DNA from 2 places in the Paraburkholderia sp. UCT70 genome. Region 1 is predicted to be linked to the other one. Evidence: predicted binding sites of a transcription regulator. Region 1 holds the regulator's gene; the other holds the start of a gene.

The links. The regulator LexA, encoded in region 1, represses DNA repair genes until DNA is damaged. The targets are predictions, from matches to a motif close to ACTGTATNNNNATACAGT.
Region 2: dinB (DNA polymerase IV) is a predicted target of LexA. The motif match lies at 10,945-10,962, and genes of this name have one in related genera.

The regions. Positions count from the first base shown of each region.
Region 1 is NZ_JBNPVZ010000004.1:807,578-822,728, forward strand. It holds gene OKW41_RS29305 (hypothetical protein) at 1-846, opposite strand, end outside; tRNA gene OKW41_RS29310 (tRNA-His) at 989-1,064, opposite strand; gene dusA (tRNA dihydrouridine(20/20a) synthase DusA) at 1,154-2,155, opposite strand; gene OKW41_RS29320 (hypothetical protein) at 2,280-2,645, opposite strand; gene OKW41_RS29325 (hypothetical protein) at 2,837-3,091, opposite strand; partial or broken gene OKW41_RS29330 (sulfotransferase) at 2,972-3,270, shown strand; gene OKW41_RS29335 (hypothetical protein) at 3,496-3,741, opposite strand; gene OKW41_RS29340 (DUF3820 family protein) at 3,989-4,216, opposite strand; gene OKW41_RS29345 (NADP(H)-dependent aldo-keto reductase) at 4,385-5,437, shown strand; gene OKW41_RS29350 (M20 family metallopeptidase) at 5,533-6,957, opposite strand; gene OKW41_RS29355 (LysR family transcriptional regulator) at 7,214-8,197, shown strand; gene OKW41_RS29360 (hypothetical protein) at 8,479-8,901, shown strand; gene OKW41_RS29365 (ABC transporter permease) at 8,993-9,820, opposite strand; gene nodI (nodulation factor ABC transporter ATP-binding protein NodI) at 9,840-10,754, opposite strand; gene OKW41_RS29375 (universal stress protein) at 11,175-11,639, shown strand; gene OKW41_RS29380 (DUF2939 domain-containing protein) at 11,758-12,375, opposite strand; gene OKW41_RS29385 (hypothetical protein) at 12,495-12,839, opposite strand; gene lexA (transcriptional repressor LexA) at 12,930-13,580, opposite strand; gene OKW41_RS29395 (sulfate ABC transporter substrate-binding protein) at 13,891-14,937, shown strand; gene cysT (sulfate ABC transporter permease subunit CysT) at 15,098-15,151, shown strand, end outside.
Region 2 is NZ_JBNPVZ010000002.1:1,445,135-1,460,285, reverse strand. It holds gene OKW41_RS09070 (response regulator) at 1-425, opposite strand, end outside; gene OKW41_RS09065 (EF-hand domain-containing protein) at 453-746, opposite strand; gene OKW41_RS09060 (hypothetical protein) at 994-1,284, shown strand; gene OKW41_RS09055 (hypothetical protein) at 1,601-1,879, shown strand; gene OKW41_RS09050 (arsenic transporter) at 1,868-3,118, opposite strand; gene OKW41_RS09045 (cytochrome b) at 3,393-3,956, shown strand; gene OKW41_RS09040 (YceI family protein) at 4,073-4,648, shown strand; gene OKW41_RS09035 (YceI family protein) at 4,697-5,278, shown strand; gene OKW41_RS09030 (EAL domain-containing protein) at 5,309-6,901, opposite strand; gene OKW41_RS09025 (hypothetical protein) at 7,276-7,659, opposite strand; gene OKW41_RS09020 (Hsp20/alpha crystallin family protein) at 7,906-8,349, shown strand; gene OKW41_RS09015 (Hsp20/alpha crystallin family protein) at 8,378-8,785, shown strand; gene OKW41_RS09010 (Hsp20/alpha crystallin family protein) at 8,956-9,519, shown strand; gene OKW41_RS09005 (hypothetical protein) at 9,723-9,962, shown strand; gene OKW41_RS09000 (hypothetical protein) at 10,229-10,414, opposite strand; gene dinB (DNA polymerase IV) at 11,079-12,224, shown strand; partial or broken gene OKW41_RS08990 (DNA polymerase IV) at 12,312-12,512, shown strand; gene OKW41_RS08985 (heavy metal sensor histidine kinase) at 12,479-13,951, opposite strand; gene OKW41_RS08980 (heavy metal response regulator transcription factor) at 13,948-14,634, opposite strand; gene OKW41_RS08975 (efflux transporter outer membrane subunit) at 14,741-15,151, opposite strand, start outside.

The sequences.
Region 1 (15,151 bases):
TGAAGCCGCAGGATTGGCAAGCGTTGCCAGATCGACGTCGACTAGAAGCCGAATGTATGTAGACGCCATGCTCACGATATGAACGGCGAGCGGCAGCGGCGGGGCGATTGGCGTTTGAGTGCTCTGTCCGTGGCGATACAGGTGGATGCCGTCGATCCATTCTCCAAGCGCGTCGAAGGTTGCGCGGATGACCCCTTCCGTGGCCGGATCTGTCCCCATAGCTTTAAGTGCCAGGTCTTTCAACTGGTTCTGCGCACAGTATTTGTTCAGATTTTTGGTTGTCACCATGAGGCGCGTCAAGATCTCCATTGCCTCAAAGATCGATTTGACCGCGGCCTTCGTGTCTGGATCCGACGCCGTTAAATAGTCGTGGGCGGCTTCGAATTCGTGCCGAACCGCGGCGTAACGGGCGGACTCGAGCGCACGGAGCATTGAAACGCGATTGTGCTCGAATTCGCTGTCCACGAGGTAGTGCACGCCGCACCTCGGATCGAGTCGATAGCCCAGGTTTCCTTCGGAAAGCGCACGTGCCACGAAGCCGATCCATGCGCTGTCCAACGACACAAGGCGCTTAATTTGGCAAAAACGCCAAACAAGCGTGATTACGTCTAGCAACTGAGCGATGGTCAGAGCTTGAAGAGTTTCCGACCAACGTTGGCAGGCGAACGCGCTAACGTACCCGGTCTCCATAGCCAGATACGACGACAATTCGTATCCAGCGTGTTCAAAGCGCTTATCGAGGAAGACCGCAAGCCGTTCTCGGAAAGAGGGGGAGTCCGATGCTGGCGCACCGCGCTCCAAGTACGTGTGGGAGAAGAGCTGCCCGACAGGTTTTTCGGCGGTCATTGCAAAACCCAACTAAAGACGACGAGATGCAAAAAAGCCCGCAACTGAGTGCGGGCTCGATTCCGAGATGCTAATTTTTGTTCCGAATTTCACGTCGTGAAATCTTCGGCAGCGGCTAAGCGCTTGATATTGCTGAATTCTTTGGGGTGGCTGATGGGACTCGAACCCACGACGACAGGAATCACAATCCTGGACTCTACCAACTGAGCTACAGCCACCACTAACATCCGCTTGACTTGCTCTAAAAACCTGTCTCGCCGACGAAGAAACGAGATTATAGGCACTAGATTGTGGTTTGCCTAGTCCTTTATTCAAAAATTTCGATGGGCTCGCGCAGATGCTGTCTTGCTTCGTCGAAGATGGTCAGATCACGGGCCGCAAGTCGCTTGCTGTCGGACAAAACTCGACGCCAACCACGCGCACCCGCTTCGCCGCGATACAGCCCAAGCGCATGGCGCGTGATCGCGCCGAGATAGGTGCCGCGTGCCATTTCGGTCGCGCAATACTCGATCAGTTTCGCTTCGACCTGCTCGCGCGTCAGCGGCGCCTGCACAGAGCCGTAGAAGCGCGCGTCGACATCGGCGAGCAGGTAGGGATTGTGATACGCCTCGCGCCCGAGCATCACGCCGTCAACGTGCTGAAGATGCGCGTCGACTTCGTCGAGCGTCTTGATACCGCCATTGATGATGATTTCCAGTTGCGGAAAATCGCGCTTCAACTGATACGCGTAGTCGTACTTGAGCGGCGGAATCTCGCGGTTTTCCTTCGGGCTCAGGCCCTTCAGGATCGCGTTGCGCGCATGAACGATAAAGACCTCACAGCCGGCTTGCGCGATCGTGCCGACAAAATCGCGGACGAAGCCGTATTCCTCGACCGTATCGACGCCGATGCGGTGCTTGACCGTGACTGGCACCGATACGACGTCGCGCATCGCCTTCACGCAATCGGCGACGAGTTGCGGCTCGTTCATCAGGCATGCGCCGAACGCGCCGCGTTGCACGCGCTCGGATGGGCAGCCGCAATTCAGGTTGATTTCGTCATAGCCCCATTGCTCGCCGAGCTTGGCCGAACGCGCGAGATCGTCGGGCTCGCTGCCGCCGAGTTGCAGCGCGACTGGCGCTTCGTCGGGCGTGAATGCGAGATGACGCGGCACGTCGCCGTGCAGCAGCGCGCCGGTCGTCACCATTTCCGTGTAAAGCCAGGTATGGCGCGAAATCATTCGATGCAGCGAGCGGCAATGACGATCCGTCCAGTCCATCATCGGGGCGACGGACACGCGGCGGGGGCTGGGAGTGCGAGGTAAAGACATGGAGCGGCCAAGCGGCTTGAATCAAAACAATAATTTTACCGCAAGGCCAGAAACCGCCGGGCGCGCTGGAGCCATATCACTGTCGCGACAGAGGCGGGCACCGGTTCGTCAATGCGTCCATGCCTTAATGTCCATGTCCCCCCATCCCGCCACCACTGCTCCACGAGCTGCCGCCACCGTGCATGCCGCCGTATCCGCCACCGTGCCATCCGCCGTCGCCGCCATGCCATCCGCCGTGCCCGCCGTGCCCGCCACCGCCATGCCATCCACCGCGCCCGTGCCAATACCCATGTCCGTAATAGCAGCACGACCCTCCGAAACCGCCATAGATACCAACCGAGCCGTACGCCGGTCCGTAGTAAGGCGGTCCATACGCGTAGGGATAGTAGGGTTGCGCATAGCCGTAGTCCGCTGGCGGCGCGACGACGCATCCAGTGATGCTCGCTGCCGCGGCCGCTATCAGCGTCATCGATGCAATGAGCCTGGTCACGATTTTCTCCTTCACGTAAACCTCAGAAAAACCGCGCGCAACGGAGTTCAGCCGCGTTTGTGTCCGAGCGTTACCGGCGCCGGTGCGGCGGTGCGCGCTCGGGGCTTCGACCACGTGAGCGGTTGCCGCGACGCTCGACCGTTTCGCCAATCTTCTCGCGTATTACCGAGCGGCGTTGCGGTAACACTTCGTTAACGATCTGATACGTTACTGAAGGGCGTGGCTGCTAACTTCCATCGGACGATTCGTCGTTTAAGTCGGAAGCGATTCGCTTGCCCGCCCCGTTCGATCATCTGCTCAAAGGCAACGTGCTGTATCGCCAGGGCATGCGCGACAACGAGGCGGAATCGCTTGGACCGCTCGCGTGCTTTGCCGACAAATACCCGTTCAACTTCATCAACGTCGGCCTCATTCATCTCGCGCTGCCGAACGCGCGCATCAATCATGGCCGCCGCCCGCCATTACAGACCTGTCGATCGATTTTCTCGCGCATTTTTACGACGTGTCGTTCGGCTGCCACCTCGGCGAGCTGGGCCGCTGTCAGCGCGCGTACGATGAGTTGATAACGCGCTGGCGGCGCGTTCTACCCGCGGGCGTGATGATCGAGATCGAGCACGAGGAGCTGGTCAACGCTTGCGAGGCGAACGTGCGTCGCATGCTCGCGCATTGCGGGCTCGAGTGGGACCAACGTTGCCGCGCATTTCGCGAGACGATGCGGCGTGTCAGCACCGCGAGTTCGGCACAGGTGCGCCGACCGTTGTATCGAACGTCGATGCGGCGCTGGCAGCCCCGAGGCGAATTGGTGAACCGCTATGGGAAGGTCTCGCCCCGACCTGACGGCGGCCAACGCTCAACGCGCGATCACCGACACGTGATGCAGCCACGGGTACACGCCGGCAATGAACGCCGCGTAGATCGCGGCCATCGTTACGCCGGCGGCCGTGCCCCAGATGTCGCGCGAGGCCGCGCCCTGGCGAAAATGCACGGGCAGTCCGACCACGACGTAGCCGATCACGAAGAACAGGATGACCGCGCGCACCGGCGACAGATCGTGGCCGATGAATTCGAGCAACGCCGACAGGCTGAATTGCGACATGGACATTCAGGGAGTCACGAAGGCGGGGGATCGCAGGGCGCCGGAACACATCGAAATTGTTCAGCGAATGACGACTGATCCGCTTCACTCTCGACGTTTCACAGCGCGACGACCTATGCCGATTAAAGGCCACGCAAACGCGATCCGCAAGAAAAAACCTGTATGAATTTGTACTGTCCCACAGTGCTTGCAGCTTGCCTGCGTCGCGACTTTCAGCCGGCTTGGCAACGCTTTCACGGCCACGGTCTCAACGCTCCAGGGGCTTCGGTTTGCGCAAGGGATCGAGCAGCGGTTTCAAACCGTTGTGATCGATCTCGTGCATCAACGCGAGCAGACGGCCAATCTCGCCGGGCGGAAAGCCCTGGCTCGCGAACCAGTTCAGATAGTGGCCGGGCAGGTCGGCGATCACGCGGCCTTTATATTTCCCGTAGGGCATCACGCGCGTGACCAGCAATTCGAGGTGTTCGTGATTCATGGCAACGAAGTCATGATGAAACGCGCATCGAGAGCGCAAAGCGCGCAACGCGCAAGCACCAGGCGGCGCGCTGCAACGCATGGCCCCGCATTCTAGCCTTGCTGCAGGTAATGCGCCGGCGTGGTAACGTCTGCGCTTTCCGTTCACCTCTTCAACAGGACAAGTTAGATGGAATACCGCAGACTCGGCGACTCCGACGTGCAGGTTAGCCTGATTGGTCTCGGCACGATGACGTGGGGCGAGCAGAACACCGAGCAGGAAGCGCACGCGCAGATCGACTACGCGCTCGATCACGGCGTGAACCTGATCGACACCGCGGAAATGTATCCGGTGCCGCCGCGCGCCGAAACGCAAGGCTCGACGGAGCGCTACATTGGCACGTGGCTCGCGCAGCACAAGAGCGCGCGCGAGAAGATCGTGCTCGCAACCAAGATCGCGGGCCGCGCGCGTCAGCCGCACAATCCGCGTCATATTCGCGGCGAGGGCAACCAGTTCGATCGCAAGAACCTGACCGAGGCGCTCAACGACAGCCTCGAACGTCTGCAAACGGACTACGTCGATCTGTATCAGCTGCACTGGCCCGATCGCAGCACGATGACGTTCGGCCGCCCGTCGTATCCGTGGGTCGACGACGCGTACACGGTGCCGATCGAGGAAACGCTGACGGTACTCGCCGAATTCGTGAAGGCTGGCAAGGTGCGCCAGATCGGCGTGTCGAACGAAACGCCGTGGGGTGTCGCGCAGTTTCTGCGCGCGGCCGAAAGACTCGGCTTGCCGCGCATCGTCAGCATCCAGAATCCGTACAGCCTCTTGAACCGCACGTACGAAGTGGGTCTGTCCGAGTACGCGCATCGCGACAACATCGGTCTGCTCGCGTATTCACCGCTCGCGTTCGGCTGGCTGTCGGGCAAGTACGAAGGCGGCGCGCGTCCTGCCGGCGCGCGCATCACGCTGTTCGAGCGCTTCCAGCGCTATAGCAAGCCGCAAGCCGTGCAGGCGACCACGCGTTACGTCGAGCTCGCGAAGCGCCACGGCATGACCCCCGCGCAATTCGCGCTCGCGTTCGTCAATAGCCGGCCGTTCGTGACCAGCAATCTGATCGGCGCGACCTCGCTCGAACAATTGAAGGAAAACATCGCCAGCGCGGACGTGAAGCTGTCACCGGAAGTGCTGGCGGAAATCGACAGGCTGCACGAGCTGCAGCCGAATCCGGCGCCTTGATGTCGAGGTAAGCGCGACGCGCTTGCCGCGGTGGCCCCGGTCGATTGCCGGGGCGGCCGCGGAAGGTGCAGCGAATCACTCGGCATCGGCCGAACTCAACCCGCGGCCTTTGCCGTATCCACCGTCTCGCGCTTCGCCGCAAGCGGCGAATTCTCGCCGAGATCCCAGAACAGTCCCGCCATCATCTGCAGGCCCTCGCGCACCACCGGAGCTAGAAGGTGCTCGTTCGGCGCATGCTGCGAGCAGGCCGGATAAGAATGCGGCACCCAGATCGTCGGCAGACCGAGCGTGTCGGCGAATACCTCGTTCGGCAGCGTGCCGCCGAGATTCGGCAGCAGCGCGGTCTTCTTGCCGGTGGTCGCTTCGAGCGACGCGATCGCCCACGTGACCCACGGATCGTCGGGATCCAGCCGCGTGGCTGGCGCGCCGCGTTCGACGTCGATTTCGACCAGCTGAAAACCGTGCGCATCGAGATGCGCGCGCAGATGCTTGCCGAGGTTTTCCCAATCGGTGCCGACCACGAAACGCAACTGGCAGACCGCGAACGCCGACGGCGGAATCGCGTTGACCGGGTTCTCCGGATTACCCGCCTTGAAGGCCAGCACTTCGAAGCTGTTCCAGCCGAACACGCGCTCGGGCGCGGAAAGACCCGGCTCGCCCCAGTTGTCATCGACGGTGGGGTCGCCCGGACCGTTGCCCACCGTGATGTCGGCAAGTGCGCGGCGCACGGCCTCGGGGATTGGCGGCGGACGCAGGCCGTCGACTGCGATCACGCCGCGCGCATCGACGAGACTCGCGAGCGCGTTGGCGAGCACCGTCGCCGGATTGCGCAGCAAGCCGCCCCAGTTGCCCGAGTGATGCGCGCCGTCGCGCAGGTTCAGCGACAGCCTGAAATTGACCGCGCCGCGCGAGCCGAGAAACACGGTCGGACGACGCGCTGCGAGACGCGGACCGTCGGAGGCGATCAGCACGTCGGCGGCGAGTTCGTCGCGACGCGCATGGCAGATCGCGTCGAGCCCCGGAGAGCCGGTTTCCTCGCCCATCTCGATCAACAGCTTCGTGTTGAAGCCGAGTTTGCCGTCGCGCGCGGCGAGCGTGCTCGCGAGCGCGGCGAGGTTGATCGAGTGCTGGCCTTTGTTGTCGGCGGTGCCGCGACCGAACCAGCGCTCGCCTTCCACGGTCACCGCCCACGGCGTCAGCGGCGCGCGCCACTGGCTGTCGTAGCCGCGCACGACGTCGCCGTGGCCGTAGATCAGCACGGTCGGCAGATGATCGCCTTCGTGACGGTTGGCGATCAGAAACGGACCGAAGCCATCGACCGGGTTATCGACGATGCGCGTGCTGAAGCCGAGGCGCTCCGCTTCGGGCTGGATTTCGTCGGTCAGATAGGACAGCAGCAGTGCGCCGCGATCGCTTTCCTGGCTTTCGGTGCGAAAAGCGACGCGACGGTTCAGATCGGCGAGAAAAGCGCCGGATTCGAAGTGCCGGGTGGCAAGCTCGATGGCCTGGTTGCGGCTCATGTCGATGTCTCCGATGCGGGGGGATGGGTGAAGGGGCGGAGGGCCGCCAGGCTCGATGGCTCGATGCTCGGCGCGGCGTTCAGGCGAATCGCCTGCAACGTCATCGCAACCGATTCTAGAAGTGCGCCATTTTTGTCACAATGATCATGTTTCGAAGCTTGCCTTGCCGGAAAAGCAAAGCGTCGCGCGTCGGCTCGAACCGCGGTACCCGCCCACCCATGGCACCGTTGTAACAGATTTGATCGAGGCGTCCAGGATGGCACGTTCACTGCATGGCATCGCGTTGCGTTATTTCGTCGAAGTCGCGCGCAGCGGCTCGCTGAGCGACGCGTCCGAGCGGCTGCACGTCGCGGTATCGGCGATCAGCCGGCAAATCGTGCGGCTCGAAAGCGAGCTCGGCGTGACACTGTTCGAGCGGCGTCCGCGCGGCATGACGCTGTCCGAGGCCGGTGAGCGGCTGCTTGCGTACGCGCAACGCAGCCTGCTCGAAGCCGAGCACGTGATGAACGAGATTAGCGGTCTCGCGAGCTTGCACGGCAGCCGGATCAAGATCGCGACCGCCGAGGGTTTTGCGGTCGACTTCCTGCCCGCCGCGATTGCGAATTTCCGCGCCGAGCACCCCGGCATCGATTTCACGCTGACCGTGATGTCGCCGGCCGACGCCACTCGCCACGTGCGCGACGGCGACGTCGATATCGCGCTGTCGTTCAGCCTCGCGCCGGAGAAGGGCGTGAAGGTCGAGCACACCGAACGCGCGCCGGTGTTCGTGCTGCTGCGCTCCGATCATCCCCTTGCGGCGCGCGCGAAACTGTCGCTCGCCGAGGTGAGTCGCTATCCGCTCGTGTTGTCGGAGACGGGCACCACGATTCGCCAGTTGATCGACATCACGTGCGCGCTCGAAGGCATCCTCCTCGAGCCGGACCTGATCTGCAACAACAGCGGCGCGAGTTATCGCTACGCGCAGCGGTCCGGAGCGATCATGTTCACGGGGCTGCTGTCGGTGCGCGACCGCTATGCTGACGACGGCTTCGTCGTGATTCCGCTCACCGACCCGCAGATGCGCCAGCGCAGCATCCAGGTGCAGACGATGGCGGGGCGCGAGTTGCCCCCGTCGGTGCGCACGTTTCGCGACCATCTGATCGCGCGGATCGCGGATGCGAAGCCGGCTGGGGCGCAGGCGTCGAAGGTCACAGGTGGACGCGGTAAACGTACGCCGCGGCGCCCGCGAGCCGATGCATGAAATGCGACACATGCCAGGGCACTAAGCGGCAAATGTTCTCCCGGAATCCGAATCACGACCTAAACTGTGGTGGACGGCAAGGACGGCCCTGAGAAAACGATCCTGATGGTGCGCGCCACGATCAGGGGAAATGCGGAACAATGACAGTCAAACCGCGGACCTGCCGCCTAGCCCGCGATGCTGCAATGCACACGAGCGACAATAGATGGACCCAAATAGAAGCGCGGCGCGTCGTCCCGATGGCGCGTTGCCCACAACAGAGCGATAGGACCAACACAGCCATGGCGCAACAGAAAACCAATCCAAAACTCGAGCAGGCTCTCACGCGCGGTGATCTCGCGATCCGTCAGGCGAACTCGGCGCGAGCGACCGCGTTGTTGCGTGCGCTCGCCAAGATGATCGTCGATGCGTCGGCCACCATCGGAGTGGAAGCCTTCACGCTGATTCACGACGGCGACAAGATCTACGATCCCGCCGATGGTCTATGGCCACAGGCGCTGCTGATTTCGCTCGACGGTCCCGTCGAGGACGCCGATCCCGACGAATTGCGCACGGTGCGGCTGATCGCGGATGATCCGGCCACCGTGTTCCGGGTGGAGTGGCAGCGCGCCGATGGCAAGATCGGGCGTCACGACGGCGGCCCGTTCGCGACGGTCGCGTTCATCTCCGACGTCGACATTCCGTGGAGCGATGACGAGGAATGAGCGCGCAACGATAGCAAACACGCCGTGCGACGACCGACGCGGCCCGCGTCTTGCGCGGGTGCGGGCGCAACGCGCCGCCCGCACGTTCGGCTTACTTCATCATGCGACGCCGAAACAGGATCGCCGACACGATGAAGCCGCCGACTGCATAAGCGGCCAGCACGCTCACATGCAGCGCCGCGTGCTCCATCGGCCGACCGAGCATCGCCGGGCGCATCAGATCGACCGCATTGGCGAGCGGCAGCGCGGCAGTCACCGCTTGTGCGGCGCCGGGCAGTTGCGAGATCGGAAAGAACACGCCGGAGAGCAGCAGCATCGGCGTGAGCACGAGCGTCTGATAGAACATGAAAAAGTCGTATGACGGCGCGAGCGCCGTCACGATCATCGCGAGGCTCGCGAACGCGAGACCGGCCAGCACGATGACCGGCAGCGCGAGCAGCATAGACGGAAAACTCGCATAGCCGAGCGCGCCCGCCACCAGCATGATCGCCACACCCGACAACACCGATTTGCTGGCGGCCCACACCACCTCGCCGAGCACGATATCGCCGAGCGTGAGCGGCGTATGCATGATCGCTTCCCACGTGCGCTGCACGTGCATGCGCGAAAAGCCCGAATACATCGACTCGAAGCTCGCCGACATCATCACGCTCGACGCCACCGTGCCCGCCGCGAGGAACGAGATATACGACACGCCGTCGACGTGCCCGACCATCAGCCCGAGCCCGAGGCCGAGACCGAACAGATAGATCATCGGATCGGCGAGGTTGCCGAACATCGACGCGATCGCGAGCTTTTTCCACACCAGGTAGTTGCGGCGCCACACCGCGATCCAGTTCGTGGCGTTGGCGGGGAAGGCACCGAACGGCTCTTGCGCCGATGGCGTGCCGTCGTGGGTTTCGTAAGTACGTGCGTCCATCAAGTGTCTCGCTATCGGTTCAGTCCTGCATTTCGCGACCGGTGAGCCGCAGAAACACATCCTCGAGATTCGCCGGCCGATGCAGATAGCGCAAATCGGCGCGCTGCTTGAGGCGCATATGCACGGGCTGCGCGTCGTTCACATAACAGAACAGCGTCTCGCCGCTGATCTCGGTGCGCTCGGCGAGCGGCGCGAGTTCGTCGCGCAACGCAAACGGATCGGGGCCGTAGATCTCGATCACGTCGCAGCCGATCTCGGACTCGATCAACTCGCGCGGCGCGCCTTCGGCGATCTTGCGGCCTTCCTCGATCACGCACAGTCGATGACAGAGCCGTTCGGCTTCTTCCATGAAGTGCGTGGTCAGCAGGATGGTCTTGCCGCGCGCGAGCAGCGAGCGCAGCCGCTCCCAGATCAGATGGCGCGCTTGCGGATCGAGACCGGTGGTCGGCTCGTCCATGATCAGCACATCGGGATCGTTGATCAGCGCACGCGCGAGCGTGAGGCGCCGCTTCATGCCGCCCGACAGTTCGCTCACGCGCGCGTCCGCCTTGTTCTCGAGGCGAGCGAATTCGAGCAGACCCGGCACCACCGCGCGACACTGCGCGGCGCTCAGACCGAAGTAGCGACCGAACACGAGCAGATTTTCGCGCACCGTGAAATCGGGATCGAGGTTGTCGAACTGCGGCACCACGCCGACGCGCGAGCGTGCGAGGCGCGCGCGGCCCGGAATCGGCTCGTCGCACAGCCGGATCGCGCCGGCGTCGGGCGCCGCAATGCCGAGCAGCATGCGCAACGTCGTGGTCTTACCGGCGCCGTTGGGGCCGAGTAGCCCGAAGCATTCGCCGGTGTTCACATGAAACGACAATCCGTCGACGACCGTTTTTTCGCCGTAGCTTTTCCTGACCTGATGGAACTCGATGGGGGCGGTGGGCATGGCTCGAGCAAGGCTCCGGAAAAAGACACAACGTACGCGCAAGACACACAACATACCTGCGATGCACGCATTGCGCACGCGAAGCCGCTTACTCCAGGTATCGGATCGCTGATGCGAGGGGGTGTCCGGGAACGCGTCATGCGTGGGTGCGATGCGCTCGTCGGTGTCGCTTGGCGCCGCTGATTGGCGGTGGCACGACTGGCACGTCAACCGGCCCGCAGTGTGTCGACGCAGCGTTCGCAAACGAAGTTTTGCATTGCGGCATCCGTGTGCAAACGCTGCGTCGGATCGCCCAACGCTTGTGCAGACTGGATCGGCATGCACCGAGTATGCACTTAGCGTTTTCCATCCCTTGCAAGCCGAATTGCGGCGCACCATGATTGATTCAGACCGCGCTTTCCGCGCGAATGGAGAAAGCAGATGGCGAGCTACCAGAAAATCCTGTTGTGCTACGACGGCTCGCGCGAAGGCCGCAAAGCCCTGCGTTGCGGTGCCGATCTGGCGTTGGAACTGAAGGCGGAAACGCATCTGCTGTCGGTCGTCGACATGCGTTCGAGCATCGCGCAGAGCGCGGGCCTGTTGACGGACGTCGCCTGCGGCAGCTTCGAAAAAACGGCCCGCGAGATTCTGCAGGAGGGCGTGAACTGGCTGACCGAGCGAGGTGTGAGCGCGCAAGGGCATTTCGCATTCGGTCATCCGATCGACGAGATCGCCAATCTTGCCAACGAGTTGCAGGTCGACCTCGTGGTGGTGGGTCATCGCTGCCGGACTGGTTTGTCGCGGTGGTGGATGGGGGCGGGCAACACGCCGCTGCTCGACCGCGTGTCGTGCAGCATTCTGGTGGCGTGCTCGTCCGCGCAGGAGCAGCAGGCGGCTGCGGCGTAATGGGCTAGTGAGGGACGCGAAGCCGCGCGCCCCGTCATCTAGCCCAGATGTGTATAGACCCTGTCGCGTGGCCGGCCCCGATGGCCAGCCACGCATCCCATCCGGCCAGGCTTCGACCTCACTCGTTCAGATTGATCGCCGCGAGCTTCCACGTGACCAGACCTTCGCGACGAAAGATTGCCGAATAATTCGCGTTACCTTCGCCACGCCGGTACGTGATGACAAACTCGTTGAGACTGCGATAGCCCGCCGTGCTTTGACGCCCGGGCGGCGGTGCGCTTGCCTGCGTGGTGGTGTCGCCCGCGGCTGGCGCGGCCGGCGCTTCGCCGCCCGCGGCTGGCGGCGCGGACGGTTGCTCGCCCGGCGTGCCACGCGGCGGCATGCCGTTCAGCAGCGCCGCGACGCCGTCGGGTGTCGCATAGGCATCGACGAGCGGGCCGATCAGCGTCACGCCGATCACCGCGCCGATCGTGGCCATCTTGTTGCCGGCATCCGCCTCAAGCCGGCGTGTCAGCATGGCGCCCACCTGTTGCTTCAGGCTATCGCGTAGCGCAGGAAAGTCCACATACTGATTGACGGTTTGCGCGTCACGCGCATCGGCGGCGCGTTTGAGATTGTTCACCGCGAGATACGGTGACGCATAAATAAAGCCCAGCGCGGCAATCACGATCACCACGATCAGCGTGATCAGCAGCGGCCGGGTGGCGCTGCCCTGTGTGCGTTTCCGAATTGTCATCGAATGGGACTCCACGTCAGTGATGATCTAACGTCGACCACGGCGAGGTCGAAACGATCCCATCCCGCGCGAATCTCTGAACATCCGAAGTGCTTGTTGCATGCGTACTCAGGATTCGCTCACGCTTCGAACACCGCGCCGTGCACGTTGGCTTCGTCGGCTATGCAACGATCGATCATACGGCATACGGCGTCGACCGTGCCGACCATGATCAGTCGCGACGGTCCATGATAGACCCGCACCGGCGCGCGACGCGCGGGCTCGGCGATGTTCAGCGCCGAATTCAGCGACACGCGCGCGAACGCCGGCAACGACGACGGCAGACCGGAAGCTTCGGCAGTCGCGTCGAACAGCGACGGCGTGCGCGCAGCGGGCGCCTCGATTAGCGCGCAGGGCGTGAGCTTGCGCAGATGGCGCAGACGGCCGAACTGGCGAAAGGGCAACAGGAGGGCAAGGCGTTCCATGAATCTCTCCAGGCGGTGCGGCGTAGATGCGGGCGTAAATGCGGCTTGGGTTGGACAAACCGGCGCAAGCGTTCCGGCGACAGCGAAAGATCAGAACTCGCTGGGGCGGATCAGCCCGACCGCGATCCCTTCGAGCGCGAAATCGGCGCAGCCGGTTTCCACGAAGATGTTGTCGTAATCGGGGTTTTCGGCGATCAGTTCGATGCCGTTCGGCCGGCGCTTCAGACGCTTGACCGTCACGTCATCGCCGAGCCGCGCAATGATGATCTGGCCGTCCTTCGCTTCGGTGCGCTTTTGCACCGCGAGCAGGTCGCCGTCGAGAATGCCCGCGTCGCGCATCGACAGGCCGCGCACCTTCAGCAGGTAGTCGGGCTTGCTCGAGAACAGCGCCGGGTCACACGCGTAGTGCTGCGAGATATGTTCCTGCGCGAGGATCGGGCTACCCGCCGCGACCCGGCCAATCAGCGGCAACGACAACTGCATCAGGCCCGCATGCGGCAGGGTGAACTGATACGGCGCGTCCTCCTGCCCGGACAGCAGGCGGATGCCGCGCGACGCGCCGGCCGCGAGTTCGATCACGCCCTTGCGCGCCAGCGCGCGCAGATGTTCTTCCGCGGAATTGGCCGAGCTGAACCCGAGTTCGGCGGCAATTTCCGCGCGAGTGGGAGGAAAGCCGGTGCGTTCGATCGCGCGGCGGATCAGATCGAAAACCTGCTGCTGTCGTGCGGTGAGTTTTGTCATAGCCACTGTATGTATGAACAGGTGACTGTATTTTTATACAGTATTCGGCGCATTTCAAGCTTTACTTTAAGTTCGGCGCAAGGGTCGCGCTGGGACGTCGTTTATCGGCGACACGACGGCGTTTTCGGCGTTCCAACAGCCGGAGCATCTGTCGTTACCACTTTTGAGTATTAAAAAATGAAGAAACATTATTTTTAATGATGAAGGCGCTTCGATAGACTGGCCTCCGGTTGGCGCTCATGTGCACGTGACCGCGACGCAGAACAACACCAGACGCTCATCAGCGGACATCACGCGGAGAAAAATTGAAATGAACCATCGGCATACGGGGCTTGCGGCTCGAACCAGAAGACTGATCGCGGCGCTCGCCGTCGGCGCGGCGGGGGCGCTCGGCATGTTGGGCGCAAGCGGCGTCGCGCACGCCGACACCTCGCTGTTGAACGTGTCCTACGATCCGACGCGCGAACTGTATCAGGACGTCAATCAGGCATTCGGCAAGGAATGGAAGGCCAGGACCGGCGAAGCCGTCACCTTCAGGCAGTCGCACGGCGGCTCGGGCGCTCAGGCTCGCTCGGTGCTAGACGGACTGCAGGCCGACGTCGTGACGCTCGCGCTCGCCTATGACATCGACGCGATCGCGAACAAGGGGCTCGTCGACAAGAACTGGCAAAAGCGTCTGCCGGACAACGCATCGCCGTACACGTCGACGATCGTGTTTCTGGTGCGCAAGGGCAACCCGAAGCACATCAAGGATTGGGACGATCTGGTGAAACCGGGCGTGTCGATCGTGACGCCGAATCCGAAGACCTCGGGCGGCGCGCGCTGGAATTATCTGGCCGCGTGGGCGTACGCCGAGCATCAACCGGGCGGCAACGACCAGAAGGCCAGGGAGTTCGTCGGCAAGCTGTACAGGAACGCCGGCGTGCTCGATTCGGGCGCGCGCGGCGCGACCACGAGCTTCGTGCAGCGCGGTATCGGCGACGTGCTGATCGCGTGGGAAAACGAGGCGTTCCTGTCGCTGAAGGAGTTTGGTCCGGACAAGTTCGAGATCGTGGTGCCGTCGGTGAGCATTCTGGCCGAGCCGCCGGTCGCGCTGGTCGACAAGGTCGTCGACAAACACGGCACGCGCAAGCTGGCCGAGGCATATCTGAACTTCCTGTATAGCGAGCAAGGTCAGGAGATCGCCGCGCGCAATTTCTATCGTCCGCGTTCCAGCAAGGTGCCCGCCGATCTGACCGCGAAGTTTCCGAAGCTGAAGCTGTACACGATCGACGATTCGTTCGGCGGTTGGACCAACGCGCAGAAGACCCATTTCGCGGACGGCGGCGTGTTCGATTCGATTTATCAGCCGCAGTAAGAACCACCGCCTGAATCACAGCCAGGGGAAAGAGGGCGCGCCCAATGGGCGCGCTTTCGGCTAACCGGGGTCCGGTGGCCAGCAGTGCGGCAGTACCGCAGTACGGCAGCACGGCAAAACGAACAACCGCGCGAGCATCAACCATGAACGAGTATCCAGCATGACCACGTTGACCTTCCGCAAGCCGAGCGCATTGCCCGGTTTTGGCCTGACA
Region 2 (15,151 bases), on a different contig from region 1:
AAGTCGCCGAAACGTACGCGCTGCGACGTCAGCGTGACGTCGCCCGCGGCCATCTTCTGGCGGCGCAGCAACGCATTGATTCGCGCCACCAGTTCGCGCGGCAGAAACGGTTTCGCGAGGTAGTCGTCGGCGCCGGTTTCGAGGCCGGTCACGCGATCGAGCGGATCGCCCTTCGCCGTCAACATCAGGATCGGCAAGGTCTGCCCTTGAGCGCGCAGCTTCGCGCAGATATCGAGGCCGTCCTCTTCGCCGATCATCAGATCGAGTATCAGCAGGTCGAACGGCTCGCGCTCCAGGTAGCGATTCAGGCGCTTGCCGTCCTCGGCCGCGCGCACGTCGAAGCCATGACCGCGCAGAAAGCGCAGCAGCATGTTGCGCAATTCGGCTTCGTCGTCGAGCACGATGATCCTGGCGGGGCGTTCCATCCGCAAGCTCCTCGATAACCGAGCCGCTCAGTGTGCGGCCCCGCGTTCCTGCATGAATGCCTCGATCTGCGGGAGCGTGATGTAGCCGGCCTTCTGCGTGTCGATCTCGTCGAAATGACGCGCGAGCAGCGGCATGCCGGCCGCTGCCTGGTCGCGCGTCAGCTTGCCGTCGTGAGTGGTGTTCGCGCTTGAAAAACGCGTTTGCAACTGCTGCTCCATGCGCTCCATCCGCTGCTGGCTGATACCTTGCGGCGCGGCGGCCTGAGCGAACGCGACGGTGGAGGCGCAGCACAGCAGCACGGTGGCGAGCAACTTCTTCATGACTGACTCCTTCGGTTGAAACATCGACCGTCGCCTGCCTGGGTGCCGCGAGCCGTTTCGATGACAGGCCGAATTGTTGGTCAGACGCCGCGCGATCGCAATTCGAGAATCATGTCGAATCATGTCACGGCACCGGGTGCCGCTGCGGCGTGACATCGAATGAAATGAGTTCGCGGTTTCGTTTTGCGGGCCTGCTGCGCATCGTTCCGTCTGCCGTTCGTCGGCATTCACGTATCAGGAGTCCCAAATGACTATCCGTCTCGCCTGCGCCTCGACTTTCACCGCCATCGGTCTCGCCTGTTCTTCCGCTGCCTACGCGCGAGTCGTCGTGTATCTGCCCGCCGCCGTGGTCTACGCGCCGCCGCCGCGGCCGGTCTACTACCCGGTGCCGGTCAATCCCGTGTACGTATCGGCACCGCCTGTCGCCGTGCCAGTGGCGGCCGCGACCATCGTCGCGGCGCCGCCCGCGCTCAACTATGCGGTGGTGCCCGCGCCGACGGTCAGCTATGCGCAACCGCTCGTGATCGCGCCGCGTTGAAAGCGCGCGCCGGGCCGTCGCGCGGGCGGTTTCGATCGCCCCGAGACCGACCCACGCCGTTGACTCAGCATAGGACACGCGCCTCGCGGGCACGCCTGGTGAATTCCCGTTGTCCCGTTGAAAGGTGGAGCGCCGCGTAAAGCTTGCATGGAGTTTGCCGCTTCTTACCATCGCGCACCGCGCCAGGCGCGCGCCCGATGTGGCGCTCTGCGCCGGCACGGCTGATATTGACTACATATAGGCGGGATGGAACGGACCTTGCGATCCCTGTCAGGTTCGCGCGCCCCTATCCAACTTTCTTTCCTGGACCTTTGTGATGAGTTACCAAGATATCGACAAGGAAATCGCCCACCTCGAAGTCGTTTTCAACGCACTTTCTCGGCGCGACCGTTTTCCGTTGTCGTACTGGCATCGTCGGCTGCATGCGTTGAGCCGTTCGTCGATGGTGCCCGCGCAACGCCAGCGCGTCGCCCACCTCGAAGCAAGGCTGCGCTCGGTCGGCGCGCGACTGCACCAGCTCGCCGGCGCGACGCGCGTCGGTTCCCGCACAAGCCCGCTGATGGCGGGCGCGTCCGGCATCCGTTCAGCCAGTTAATATCCGCGCCCCAAGCGCCAGCACGAGCGCGGGCACCATTACCAGCGCGCCGACTTTCAGAAACTTCATGAAGCTGACGTCTTCGCCTTCGCGGCGAATCGCGTTGAGCCACAGGATCGTCGCGAGCGAGCCGGTGATCGACAGGTTCGGCCCGAGGTCGACGCCGATCAACAGCGCGTCGATCACACGCTCGGGGCTATGCGCCTGCATCACGGTCGAACTCGCGATCAAGCCGGCCGGCAGGTTGTTGATCAGATTGCTCAGGAACGCGACGCTCGCGCCGGCCCACCCGGCCGCTTCCATTTCGTTGTGTTCGGTCGCGCGGCGCAACGCACCCGCGAACATGTTGATCACACCGGTGTGATCGAGCATCTCGACCAGCACGAACAGCCCGGCGACGAGCGGCAACACGTTCCACGAAATTTCGCGCATCATCGGCAGCGGCGATCTGCGCTCCTTGATCAGCACGACGAGCGCGGTCAGCGTGCCGAGGATCGCGGTCGGCAGGCCGAGCTGGATGTCGTAGGCGGAGACCGTCAGCAGCGCGCCGGCCGTCACCGCGATGCCCGCGAGCGCGACGCGCCCGCTCGCCGAGAGCTCGACCGCGTCGAGATTTGCCTCGCAGACGCCAGCGAGCGCCTCGCGTTGCGTCCAGCGCAGCATCACGAAGGTCGCGGCGATCGACAGCACCGACGGCAGCGTGAAGCGCAGCATCCACGGTCCCAGCGGCGGCGTGTGATTGCCGTACAGCACGATGTTGGCCGGATTCGAAATCGGCAGCACGAAGCTCGCCGCATTGGCGACGAACGCGCAGACGAACAGCAGCGGCAGCGGCGGTGTCTTCGCTTTCTTCGCCGCCGCGAACACGGCGGGCGTCAGCACGACTGCGGTGGCGTCGTTGGAAAGAAACGCGGTGATCACCACGCCGAACAGATACACGAGCACGAACAGCTTGCGCGGCGAACTGCGCGCATGATTGACAGCGAGCACCGCGACCCAGTCGAACAGCCCTTCGCGGCGGCCGACTTCGGATAGCAGCATCATGCCGAACAGGAACAGATAGACGTCGGTGCCCTTGCCGATCGCTTCGACCGCGAGATGCAAGGGCAATAGGCCGAGGGCGACGAGCAGCACCGCGCCGGCGACGGCCCACACGGCTTCGGGCCATTTGAACGGCCGTGTGATCACGCCGGCGGTGGCGAACGCGGCAATACTCCAGGAAAGAAAAATGGAATTCACGGCTTAACGCCCGAATAATGGGTTATGTCGGTGGCTGCGCAAAGCGCGCAACCTTGTTGTTCGGGGCAACAAATTACCACACCGGTACCACGGCGAGCGCTCCATAGCAGTGTGCGTGCCTTCATGCGCGGACCTTGCAGCGCGCATACCTCTCGACACGATTAACATCACCGCGACAACGATCTGTTCCCGCCCACCCGCCTATTCAGTTTGAATGGGCATCCCTACTATCCGCATTCTCACGCGGCTTCTCGCGAGCAACGGATAGAACACGATGCGAACACACGCTTCCGCTCCCACGCGCTACCACGGCGCGGCGATCGCGCTGCACTGGCTGGTCGCCGCGCTGATGATCTGCGGCTTCTACATCGGCTGGATCATGACCGATATCCCCGGCTTCACGCCGACGAAGCTCAAGTACTTCTCGTGGCACAAATGGATTGGCGTGACCGTGTTCGCGCTGGCGCTGCTGCGGGTGCTGTGGCGCGCGACGCATCGCGCGCCCGCGCTCGATGCCGCGACGCCCACTTGGCAGAAGGCCGCCGCGCATCTGGTGCACGGTCTGCTGTATCTGCTGATGCTCGCGATTCCACTGTCGGGCTACTTCTACAGCTCGGCGGCCGGCATTCAGGTCGTGTATCTGGGCATCGTGCCGCTGCCGACGATCATCGATCCCGATCAGGCGCTGAAGGCCGCGCTGCGCACGGTGCACGTGCTGCTCAACTACACGCTGCTCGCGCTCGTGATCATGCACGTGCTCGCGGCGCTCAAGCATCAGTTCGTCGATCGCGACGGATTGCTCGCGCGCATGGTGCCGTTTCTGAAGACCCGCGCATAACGATATGGCAGCTTGAAGAAAGCCATAACTCCTGTCGATTGGTTACGACTGGTTGGCAATCAAATTCCTCGCGGTGTGCAATCAGGCCGCGAAGCTCGGATAGGATGCGTACCATCATGAAGACACCCTTTTATCTCTCCGCTCGTCGCGCGACGCTCGCTTCTTTCGCGGCGCTTGCGCTGCTCGGCGCGAACCTCGCGCACGCCGACGTCGACCTCGCGAAAAGCAGCGTCATCGCCACGACCAAACAGATGAACGTGCCCGTCGACGGCAAGTTCAGAAAGTTCTCCGCGCAACTGAATTTCGATCCGGCGAAGCCGGCTGCGGGCAGCGCGAACGTGTCGATCGACACCGCGAGCTACGACCTCGGCGCCGACGACTACAACAAGCAGGCGCAAGGCAAGGAATGGTTCGACAGCGGCGCCTTCCCGAGCGCGACCTTCGTGTCGAGCTCGATCGCGCCGGCTGGCGGCAACCAGTACAAGGTGACCGGCAAACTGACGATCAAAGGCAAATCGCAAACGGTCGTCGTGCCGGTCGTGATCGCGAGCCAGGGCGCCACGCAAACTTTCGACGGCTCGCTGCCGATCAAGCGCACGCAGTTCGACGTCGGCACCGGCGAATGGAAAGACACGTCGGTGGTCGGCGACGAAGTCGTCATCAAATTTCATCTGGTCGCGGCGAAGAAATAACCCACAACGCCGCAGCACCGCCTTACCCTTCGACCTCTGGAGTCCAACTTGAAGAAATCCTTCCTGCTCGCCGCCGGCGCGCTCGCCGCTGCATGCTCGTTCAACGCGATGGCCGCCGCCGAAACCTACCTGCTCGATCCGACGCACACGTCGCCGAGCTTCGAGACCGACCACTTCGGCGGCCTGTCGATCTGGCGCGGCAAGTTCCAGAAAAGCAGCGGTACCGTCGTGCTCGATCGCGCGGCGAAGACCGGCACGGTCGAGGCGACGATCGACCTGACCTCGGTCGGCATCGGCAACGACAAGCTCAACGAGGAACTGGTCGGCGACAAGTTCTTCGACACCGCGAAGTTCCCGACCGCGACCTACAAGGGCACGCAGATCCGCTTCGACGGCGACAAGCCGGTCGAAGTGATCGGCACGCTGACGCTGCACGGCGTCACGAAACCGGTCAACCTGAAGATCGAATCGTTCAAGTGCATCCAGCACCCGATGCTGAAGCGCGAAGTGTGCGGCACCGAATCGGTCGCGACGTTCAATCGCGACGATTTCGGCATCGACTTCGGCAAGGCGTACGGCTTCAACATGAAGACCACGCTGCATATCCAGGCCGAAGGCGTCAAGCAGTAAGCGTCACGCCCGGCACGGCCGGGCGCCGAACTACTGGATCGCGGGCTGCGCCGGCGCGTGCGACGCGCGGCGCGCCTCGAGCCATGCGACCAGTTCCTCGCGGCGCATGGCCTTCGCGAACAGCCAGCCCTGTCCGTACTGAACGCCTCGGCGCAGCAGATACTCGACCTGCTCGTTGCGCTCGATTCCCTCCGCCACGATCTCGACCCCTAATTCGTGCGCCATGTCGATGATATGCGGCGCAACGATGCTCGACGCCGCCTGTTGGGCGATCGTGTCGACGAACGATTTGTCGATCTTCAGAACGTCGATCATGAAAGTCTGCAAATAGGCGAGGCTCGAATAGCCGGTGCCGAAATCGTCGATATAGACCGGGTGGCCGGCGCTTCGGAAGGCCGCGATCGTCTGCCGGGTCGCATCGGCGTTCAGGAAGCTGCGCTCCGTCGCTTCGATTCTGATCTGAGCGGGACGTATGCCGGTTCTGGCGAGCTTTGCGGTGATGATCTTCAGAAAGCGCGGCGTGCGCAGATCCTCGCTGCTCACGTTGACGGACACGTAGAAGGACGGCCGCGAGCACAAAAGCTCCGTCAGTTCGTCGAGGGTTTTTTCCAGCACGAGGTCGGTCAACGGCTGGATCAGGCCAGTCTGCTCAGCCACCGCAATGAAGATATCCGGCGAGATGTCGCGCCCGTTCAGGTTCAATCTGGCCAGCGCCTCAACGCCTACGCATTCGTTGCTCGCGAGACGCACGATCGGTTGATACACGACGTCGATGGCTTTGCGCGCGATGACCCATTCGAGCGTGGCCTGGAACGACACCTGCCGCGAGATCCGTTTGAACGCGAACCAGCCGAACCCGGCGCCCAGCGCGACGCCCATCGAAAGCCACATCGCCAGCAGGCCTGGCCAGTCTCTCAGCAGGCTGGTGCGCCGGCCCTTGACGACGACGCCAAGCGCGCGCGTCGTCGAACGTGCGACCGCGTAGTTCCATTCATCGCTGTCGACGCGCCCCGCCCGCTTCCATGCATGGAGCATCTCGTCGGGGTCCGCGCCCGTCGACAGCGCGACGATCGAGTTCAGGTCGGTGTTGATCGTGGCGATGGGCCTCCCCGCCGGATCCATCACATCGACATATGACTGCGGATCGATTGACACGTACTCGCCGTTGCGCCCGATCTGTATATCCTCGCGCACGTCGCTGAGCGGATTCTTTTGCTGGAACCAGACCAGGTAGCCGTCGTTGCTTCGCCAGCGCGGCGGTGGCAAAGCGACATCCTGCGCCCGAACGTCGCCGAACAGCGGCGAGCAAAGATAGCGCCCGTCGCCGTACGCACCTGCGTCCCGGACGTAGCGGTAGTTGAAAATCACATGGGCGGCGCGCCCCAGGTATTCCGGCGAACACGGCGCGCCGTGCTCGGCCTGCAGGTCCGCGATCGCGGCAAAACCCTGATACGTGACGAGTTCCGTGCGCATCACGGCCTTTTCCGCGTATTGGCGCAAATCTCGCTGCTCGCGGCGTGTGACGTCTTCGTTCGCGATATAGATGCTGAACAGGACCGGCAGCACCGTTGCGGCGCAGCCGAGTGCGATATACGCCGAAATCAGCGACATGCGCTTGATCATCTGTCGAGCCCCGTGGTGAACAGCCGCGGCGAAATCCGCCCGGCGCGGTTGCGCACTGGCACGCTATCGCCGGATTTCAGTGTCAAGGATTGTTTCTGAAGCCGCTTTTTCAACATTCCGTTGAACGACACGCGTGCGGCCGACCGCGGCGGCCCTGACCGGGGCCGTCGCGGCGAGGTACCATGACGGGCTGGCGCGATCGGAACGCGCGCCTTCACCGCTCCCGTTCATGGCCATTGCCCGCGTCAATCCCATGAATTCGCCAATCCGCCGAATCGCGCACCTCGACATGGACGCGTTTTATGCGTCCGACGAACTGCCGCGCTATCAGGAACTGCGCGGCCGCGCAGTGGCGATCGGCGGCGGCGCGCGCGCTACTGGATCGGCGGCACCACGCCGAGTTTTTCAGCCAGCATCCTTTCGTAGACACCGAAGTGCAGGTCGACCTCCTCCTGTGTAACGACGGTCACAAGGATGTTGATCTGCGCCGGTTGCAGCCCCAGCACCGTCGCGACCGCCGCTTCCAGGTGCGGCGCGCATAACCGGTCGTCGGCGAACGTGGTGCCAACAGCGATCTCGTAAGCGGCATCCTGCCGGCACACCACTTCAACCAGCCGCGCCCGGGCGCTCATGTTGCTGTCGATCGCCAGCCGGATGACTTCAACCGCCGTGCGCATCGTCCCGGTCGGGAAACCCTTTGTTGAGCGCAACCGGATACGGTGCCGGCCAAGGGTGAACCAGTCGTATTCGAATTCCATGGTGTCCTCGCAGGGTGTTGCAGGGTGTCGTGAAAATAGGGGTGTGGCAATCCGAATTCAAGAACAAAAAGTCGCCATAGCTCCTTGAAATTTCCGTTTCCAGTCCTATTTTAGATATCGCTCAGGCAGTCGCGCCGGGATGTTTTGGCGCGCTGCGTGTTTCGATTTGTTTGCCGGCAGCATGGCGGACGGACTGGAGCGCGTAGGCCAGTTCGTCTTCCTGCTGGTTTATAGGAGGAAACGACCATGAGTGATCTCTATTTCGGGACCGACCTGTTCAGCGAGTTCGACCGTCTGCAACGGCAGATGGCGAGCCTCTTCGGCGGCTTCCCCTCCAGCATCCGTTCCGGGCGCTTCGGCGCCTTCCCGCAGGTCAACATCGGCTCGACCGACGACTCGATTGAGATCGTCGCGTTCGCGCCGGGTATCGATCCGGCGCATCTCGACGTATCCATCGACAAAGGGCTGCTGACCATCAGCGGCGAGCGCCAGACGGGAGAGCCGGAAGCGGCAGGCGACGACCTGCGTACTTATGCGCAGGAGCGGTTCGTCGGCACCTTCCGGCGCGTCATTGAACTGCCGGAGCATGCGGACCCTGACAAGGTCACGGCGCAGTACACCAATGGTTGCCTGACCGTGAGCATCGGCAAGCGGGAGACGTCGAAGCCGCGGGCCATCACTGTTCAATGAAACCGGTCGCAGAACTGAGGAGGACATCATGAACGACACGACAGAACTTGCCAGGAAAGACGAGACTGCGGTGGCCCGTCGCGAAGACGAGCAGTCGCAACGCCCGATCACGCTAACGCCGCCCGTAGACATCTTCGAGGACAGCCAGGGCATCACCCTGTGGGCCGATCTGCCCGGCGTTACAAAGGACCGCCTTGATGTGAAGGTACACGATGGCAACCTGTACATCGAGGCCGAGGCGGTGGTGCCCACGCCGGCGGGGCTGCGCCTGCAACATGCGGAGATCCGCCAGCCGCATTTCGCGCGGGCGTTCGCTCTTGGGGCTGACTTCGACGCAACGAAAATCGATGCGAACCTGAAGGACGGCGTGCTGAAACTGACGATACCGCGCCGCGACGAGGCGCGGCCGCGCCGCATCGAGGTCCGCACGAACTAACAGTGCGGGCGACAGCGACAGGGAGAAAACCCGGTGGTGGCCGTCTGGCCACCACCTCTCGACCGCTGCGGCCCGGATGTGGCACGTTGAGTGTAAGTAGGCGGCGGAGTCGCTGCTTCAGTGAAATGACCCATATCCGGCTCTCCTGCCAGACCGTAGAGGAGGATACGATGAACACCGACCTGAAGAAGTGGAACCCCTTCAAGTTCCTGCGTGGCGCGGGGCGCAAGTCCGCCGCGGACAGCCCGGAAGGCCCGCCGGCGAGCGAACAGTGGCGGGCCCCGTTCTCCGACATTCCACGATTCTTCTCGCGCGAACCGTGGCGTGCAGTCGAAGAGTTCTTTCATGATCCGTTCGCCGGACGGGGTGCTCTGGAACGATGGTTTGGCGACTTCAGTTCATCGCGCTTCCAGCCGCGCATCGACGTGGTCGATGATGGGCAGGTACTGCGTGTAACCGCCGAGCTGCCCGGAATGGAGCGGGAGGATCTGAACGTCACCGTCGAGGATGGGGCGCTCGTGCTGCGTGGCGAGAAAAAACAGGACGTGCGCAGCGAGGAAGACGGCTGCTACCGGCTCGAGCGCGCCTATGGAAGCTTCGTGCGCACGATCCCGATGCCGGATAACGCCGACCCCGATCACGCCCTGGCGAAGTTCGACAACGGCGTGCTCACGTTGACCGTGCCGAAATCGGAGCCGTCGCGATCCGCGAGCCGCACGATCGATATTGGCTAGTGGGCAGGCAAGTCGCGCCGGTAGCGAATGAATATCGGGCGAGCCGGGCCGTTAGCTCAGCTTGTAGAGCAGCATCCGGGCGGGCATCAAGTCTGCTCATTTGCAGCATCGGGCGCGGTACTTGCGCCACGTGAATGGTGACGCGCGACTCGATAGACGCGCACAGCGCCGTGACGGCGTTTCCTTGGCTACCGGGAGGCACTATGCAGAGGGAAGACATTACCTACCGTGGTTTCGTGATCCGGCCCCTCGTTACGATGTCGGAGCGGGGGCGCTATGCAGCCGCGGCCATTGTCACGGATCGGGAGAGCGAAAGCCGGACGTTCGGCGTCGAGGGCGACTTTGGCGACATGCAAGAAGCGTGGGACCAGGCAATCGAACTGGCGATTGCATGGATCCATCAACGCAATGTCGTATCGGACCACTACATCCGTCAGCGATAACTCCAGATGTCGTCCGACACTGGCGATCTCGTCGGTAAGCCGAACGCGGGCCGGAACGTCTGTGTCATGTTTGCCGTGGCCAGCGCGGGGCTGACCATGCGGCGCGGCGAATGGGACCGACCATGGCCCCCTGAAGGGCGGACGACAGACTCAATTCAAACTGGCGAAAAAAAGCGCGCGGGGTGACGCATCCACGGCATCCCCATGATGCCAGTCATGACTTGCGGACAATGTCAGGACGGCCGCGGCCTTTACCTTTTTGATCATCAATCAACCTCAAAGTCCGACTCGGGCGCAATGGAAAGCGACGCCTGCTGCATTAGCGATGAAGCCGCAGCGAACGGAGCAACGGTGCCGAAGTGGCTCGCCTGAAGATGGAGCGAGATATTCATATGGCCTGTTTTTGCAAGCAGGACGAGCGCCGCTCTCGCTGCCGCGATCTCGAACGTCAACGTATCCGACCTGATCGGTAACGCGGCACACGGGCTGTTTGTCGACGATGGATCAAGCTCATACCCGCGGGCTGGTTACCGCACTTCACCTTTCCGTCACGGGGCTGCCCCGCTCTTACAGTAATAACGGAGATCGCGCAGTTGCGTGCTCACAAAAAAAATCTCGAGGATTCCCCTCATCGTGCTCGGTGCCGCGTTACCGATCAGGTGGAAGATGTCAGTTCTGCAATAGCGCCTCCGTAATTCAGTGAATGGATGAGGGAGTTGCGAGAATGCTCAGGTTGGCTGCAGTCGCGTTCCGATGTCCCAGCTGAAGCCGGATAGCCATTCGAGAAGAACTGGTTCGCGGCTCAGCAAGGCGAAGCCGCATAATTTCCCCAGCTATGGGATTCGTCAAGCGGGGGCAAGGTCAGTTTGCGGTCATCGCTCTCAACGAATCGCTTCATGAGTCACCCGGTCTCAACGCCGGATCACCCTCGTCTCAAACGCTGACAAATAGCGGTGGATTTCATCAGCGTCCTGACAAACATACTGTATAAATGTACAGTCTCAGAAAATGCCCCCAAACGCGACATGTCGCGCTCTCGTTGCCTGCCCCATAAGGCCGTTGAGGACAGTCGTTTCGGTCGGGCGGAGCATTAATCGCTATTTTTGAGTCTTAGGCATGCCAGATGACCGGCGCATAGCCCATATCGACATGGACGCATTCTTCGCGTCTTGTGAACTGTCGCAGTACCCCGAGCTACGAGGCGAAGCCATGGTGGTTGCTGGTCGTCGCTCGGATGCGCCGCGAACAAATTCGGATGGCACACGCGAATTCTCCCGATTGCGCGACTATGTGGGCAGAGGCGTCCTTACGACCGCGACATACGAAGCTCGCGCACTCGGAGTTCATTCCGGAATGCCCGCGATGAAGGCCGCCCGGTTAGCGCCGGACGCCATTCTCCTTCCCGTGAACTTTGACCTCTACAGAACTTACTCGCGACTGTTCAAGGACGCAGTGCGATCGATTAGCCCGTGCATAGAAGACGTTGGAATCGACGAGGTCTACGCCGATGTTTCGCTCACGAATGGCAATTCAGAAGAAATCGCGCGCAAGTTGAAGTCGGCGGTGTTCGAAGCAACTAGTCTGACATGCTCAGTCGGAATCGCGCCAAACAAGCTGCTTGCGAAGCTGTGCTCCGATATACAAAAGCCAGATGGGATTACGATCCTCAGGATTGAGGACATCGAATCCAAAATTTGGCCGATGGCCGCGAACAAGATCAACGGCATTGGACCTAAGGCCAGCGCCAGGCTTGCGTCGTTGGGAATAGCAACCATTGGCGAGATCGCCGCGTGCGACGAAACCTGGCTCGTGGACCACTTTGGACGAAGCTATGGGGCGTGGCTTCGCAGAGTCTCTCACGGTCTTGATGACAGGCCTGTCGTGACGTACAGCGAGCCAATCTCGATGAGTCGCGAGACGACGTTTGAGCGCGATCTACACGTCGTACGGCACCGACAGGAACTCGGCGCCGCCTTTACCCGTCTTTGCGAACAGGTGGCGCTCGATCTACAGAGAAAGGGCTATTTGGCTCGGAAAATCGGGATCAAACTGCGCTTCAATGACTTCAAGACAGTAACGCGTGATGTAACGCTTCCTGAACCAATTGCTGATGCGAAAGCGTTGCGCCGCGCGGCGACGGAGTGTTTGAAAAGAATTGATCTTGTTAAACCCATCAGACTGTTGGGAGTCAAGGCTGGCAATCTCCAACCCGCTGGGGAATCAACCGGCAATGAGTCGTCTCAGTTCACGCTGGATTTTTAGTGCAGGGGCCGCCTTCCGAGCATCGCGCCGAACAAGCTGCTCGCGAAGATCGGCTCCGAACTCGACAAGCCTGACGGCCTGACGATCCTCGACCTGACGCTCGACGAACCGACCGCCGACGCGACCGAAATCCGCCGCGCGGCGACCGAATGTTTGCGACGCGTGAAGTTGAACCGCAAGCTGCGGCTATTGGGCGTGCGCATCAGCACGCTGACGTCGGCCAGCGAACAGGCACTGAAGCCGCGCCTGCCGGTTCAGGCCGACTTGCCTTTCGCGAGCGACGAATAGGCGCTGTCGCCGGCGACGCCGGTCGCGTTCGCACGCATGGCCGGCACGTCGCCCGACGTGGACCGCGCCGACGCCGCCACCGAAAACGAGAACGTGTTGACGCCGTTCGCGCTTTGCGCGGACACGGTGCCGCGATGCATCTCCGCGATCGCCTTCACGATCGCGAGCCCGAGCCCGTGGTTTTCGCGGCTATTGGTGCGCGAGACTTCCGCGCGATAGAAACGGTCGAACAGATGTTCGAGGACGTCCGGCGCGATCGGCTCGCCAGGATTTGCCACGGCGACGCGCACCTGGTCGCGCATCGGTCCTTTCCCGCGCGCGATCGTCACGCTGATCGACGCGCCCGGCTCGCAATGCTGGATCGCGTTCATCAGCAGGTTCGTGCACGCGCGGCCGAATAGCGACCGGTTCACGCGCGCGAACGCATCGCCGTGCAACTGCGCATGCACGCGCGCCTCTTCGAGCGGAATCTCCAGAAACTCGAGCGTATGCGCGACTTCCGCCGCGAGCGACAACTCGACGAGCCCCGTCGCGCGTTCGCCCTGATCGGCGCGCGCGAGGAACAGCATGTCGTTGATGATCGTGCGCATCCGCTCGAATTCTTCGAGATTCGATTGCAGCGTGTGGCGCAGATCGTCGACCGAGCGGTTGCGGGTCAGCGCGACCTCGGTCTGGCCGATCAGGATCGTGACCGGCGTGCGCAGTTCATGCGCGACGTCCGCGTTGAACGATTCGAGCCGACCGTAGGCGCCGTCGAGCCGTTCGAGCGCGCCGTTGAACGAGTTCGCGAGGTCGTTCAGTTCGAGCGGCAGCGACGCCGTATTGAGCCGCTGCGAGCGGTTGTTCGGGCTGACCGCCGATGCGTCGCGTGTCAGACGCGTGAGCGGTGCGAGACCGATGCGCGTGACCGAGTAGCTGAGCAGCAGCACCGCGAGACTGCCGAGCGCGGACAGCGCCGCGAGCGCCGAGCCGAACACGCGCATCGTGCGCAGGTTCGGTGAATAGCTCGACGCGACCTGCAACTGCACCGGCGGCCGCGCGGCGTTGGCGGGCAAGGTCACCGTCGAGGTCAGCATGTCGGGGCCGCCGCCCGCCGGCGCGATGCGCGCATAGCCGCCCGGCCAGCTCTTCGTGACGGTCCCTTGCACCGGCGTGCCGAAGTGATAGCTCGGGTCCGCGCTCGTCACCGAGTACACGGTGCTGCTGTCGTGCGGCGTCATGTCGGTGAGTTTTTCGCGGCACATCCGCCATTTTTCGGGCGTCACCGCGTGATAGACGATGATGCGCGCGATCTGCGTGCGATCGTCGAGCGACTCGCGCAGATGATGCTCGAGCTGCGTGCGCAGCACCAGAAAGAGCCCCGTGCCGACGAGCGTAAACACGAACAGCGCGACCAGCGCGAACATCGACGCGAGACGGCGGGCAATCGAACGGTTCATGATGTCTCGGCCTCTTCGCGCACTTCGAGCACGTAGCCCATGCCGCGCACCGTGTGCAGCAGCTTCGACGGGAACGGGCCGTCGAGCTTCGCGCGCAGCCGCTTGATCGCGGTTTCGACGACGTTCGTGTGGCTGTCGAAGTTGACGTCCCACACGAGTTCGGTGATCGCGGTCTTCGACAGAATGTCGCCGTGACGGCGCGCGAGCACGCTGAGCAGTTGAAACTCTTTCGCGGTCAGGTCGAGGCGCACGCCGTCGCGCGTCGCGCGGCGGCCGATCAGATCGACGAACAGATCGCCGACGGAAATCAACGTGGACTCCTGCGAACGCGTGCGGCGCGCGAGCGCATGCAGACGCTCGACCAGCTCGAGGAACGAGAACGGTTTGGTCAGGTAGTCGTCCGCGCCTTCGCGCAGGCCGCGCACGCGGTCGTTCACGTGATCGCGCGCGGTCAGCATGATGACCGGCGTCGACTTGCGCATGCGCAGCGCCTTCAGCACGCTGAAGCCGTCGCGCTTAGGCAGCATCACGTCGAGGACGATCACGTCGTAATCGAATTCGGTGGCCAGATGCATGCCTTCCTCGCCGTCGAGCGCGACATCGACGACCCAGCCCTGCTCTGTCAAACCGGAGCGCAGGTAGTCCACCACCTTGTGCTCGTCTTCAACGATCAGCAATTTCATCCGCGTCCTCATGCCACGTTTGGCGGTCAACTGTCCATTATACGAAACGCCCCTAATGCCTCGCGCCGATCCCACTCCCTCGGCATGGAAGCTCTGCCGGGGCGATTCAGTGTGCAGGAGCCGGCATCTCCTTCTGCTGCGCGCCGCCGGCTGGCGCTTGCTGCGGCGATGCCGTAGCACTGGCGACGTTCGCTGTCGCGTTCGTAGGGGTAGCCTCGTTCCCGGCCACTGCGCCACCTTGCGCGCCGCCATCCCAGCCGCCGCCGAGCGCCTTCACGAGCGCCACCGACAGCGTCAACTGCTGGCCGTGAATCTGCACGTCCGTGCGCTCGCTGGTCAGCAGCGACTCCTGCGCGTCGATCACGTTCAGATACGCGACGAGGCCGCCCGAATAGCGATCGTTCGCGAGCGACAGCAGCCGCTGCGCGTCCTCGACCGCCTCGCGCGACTGCTTCGCCGCGCCGTCGAGCACCGACAGTCCTGTGATGCCGTCCTGTACCTGCTGGAACGCGCTCAG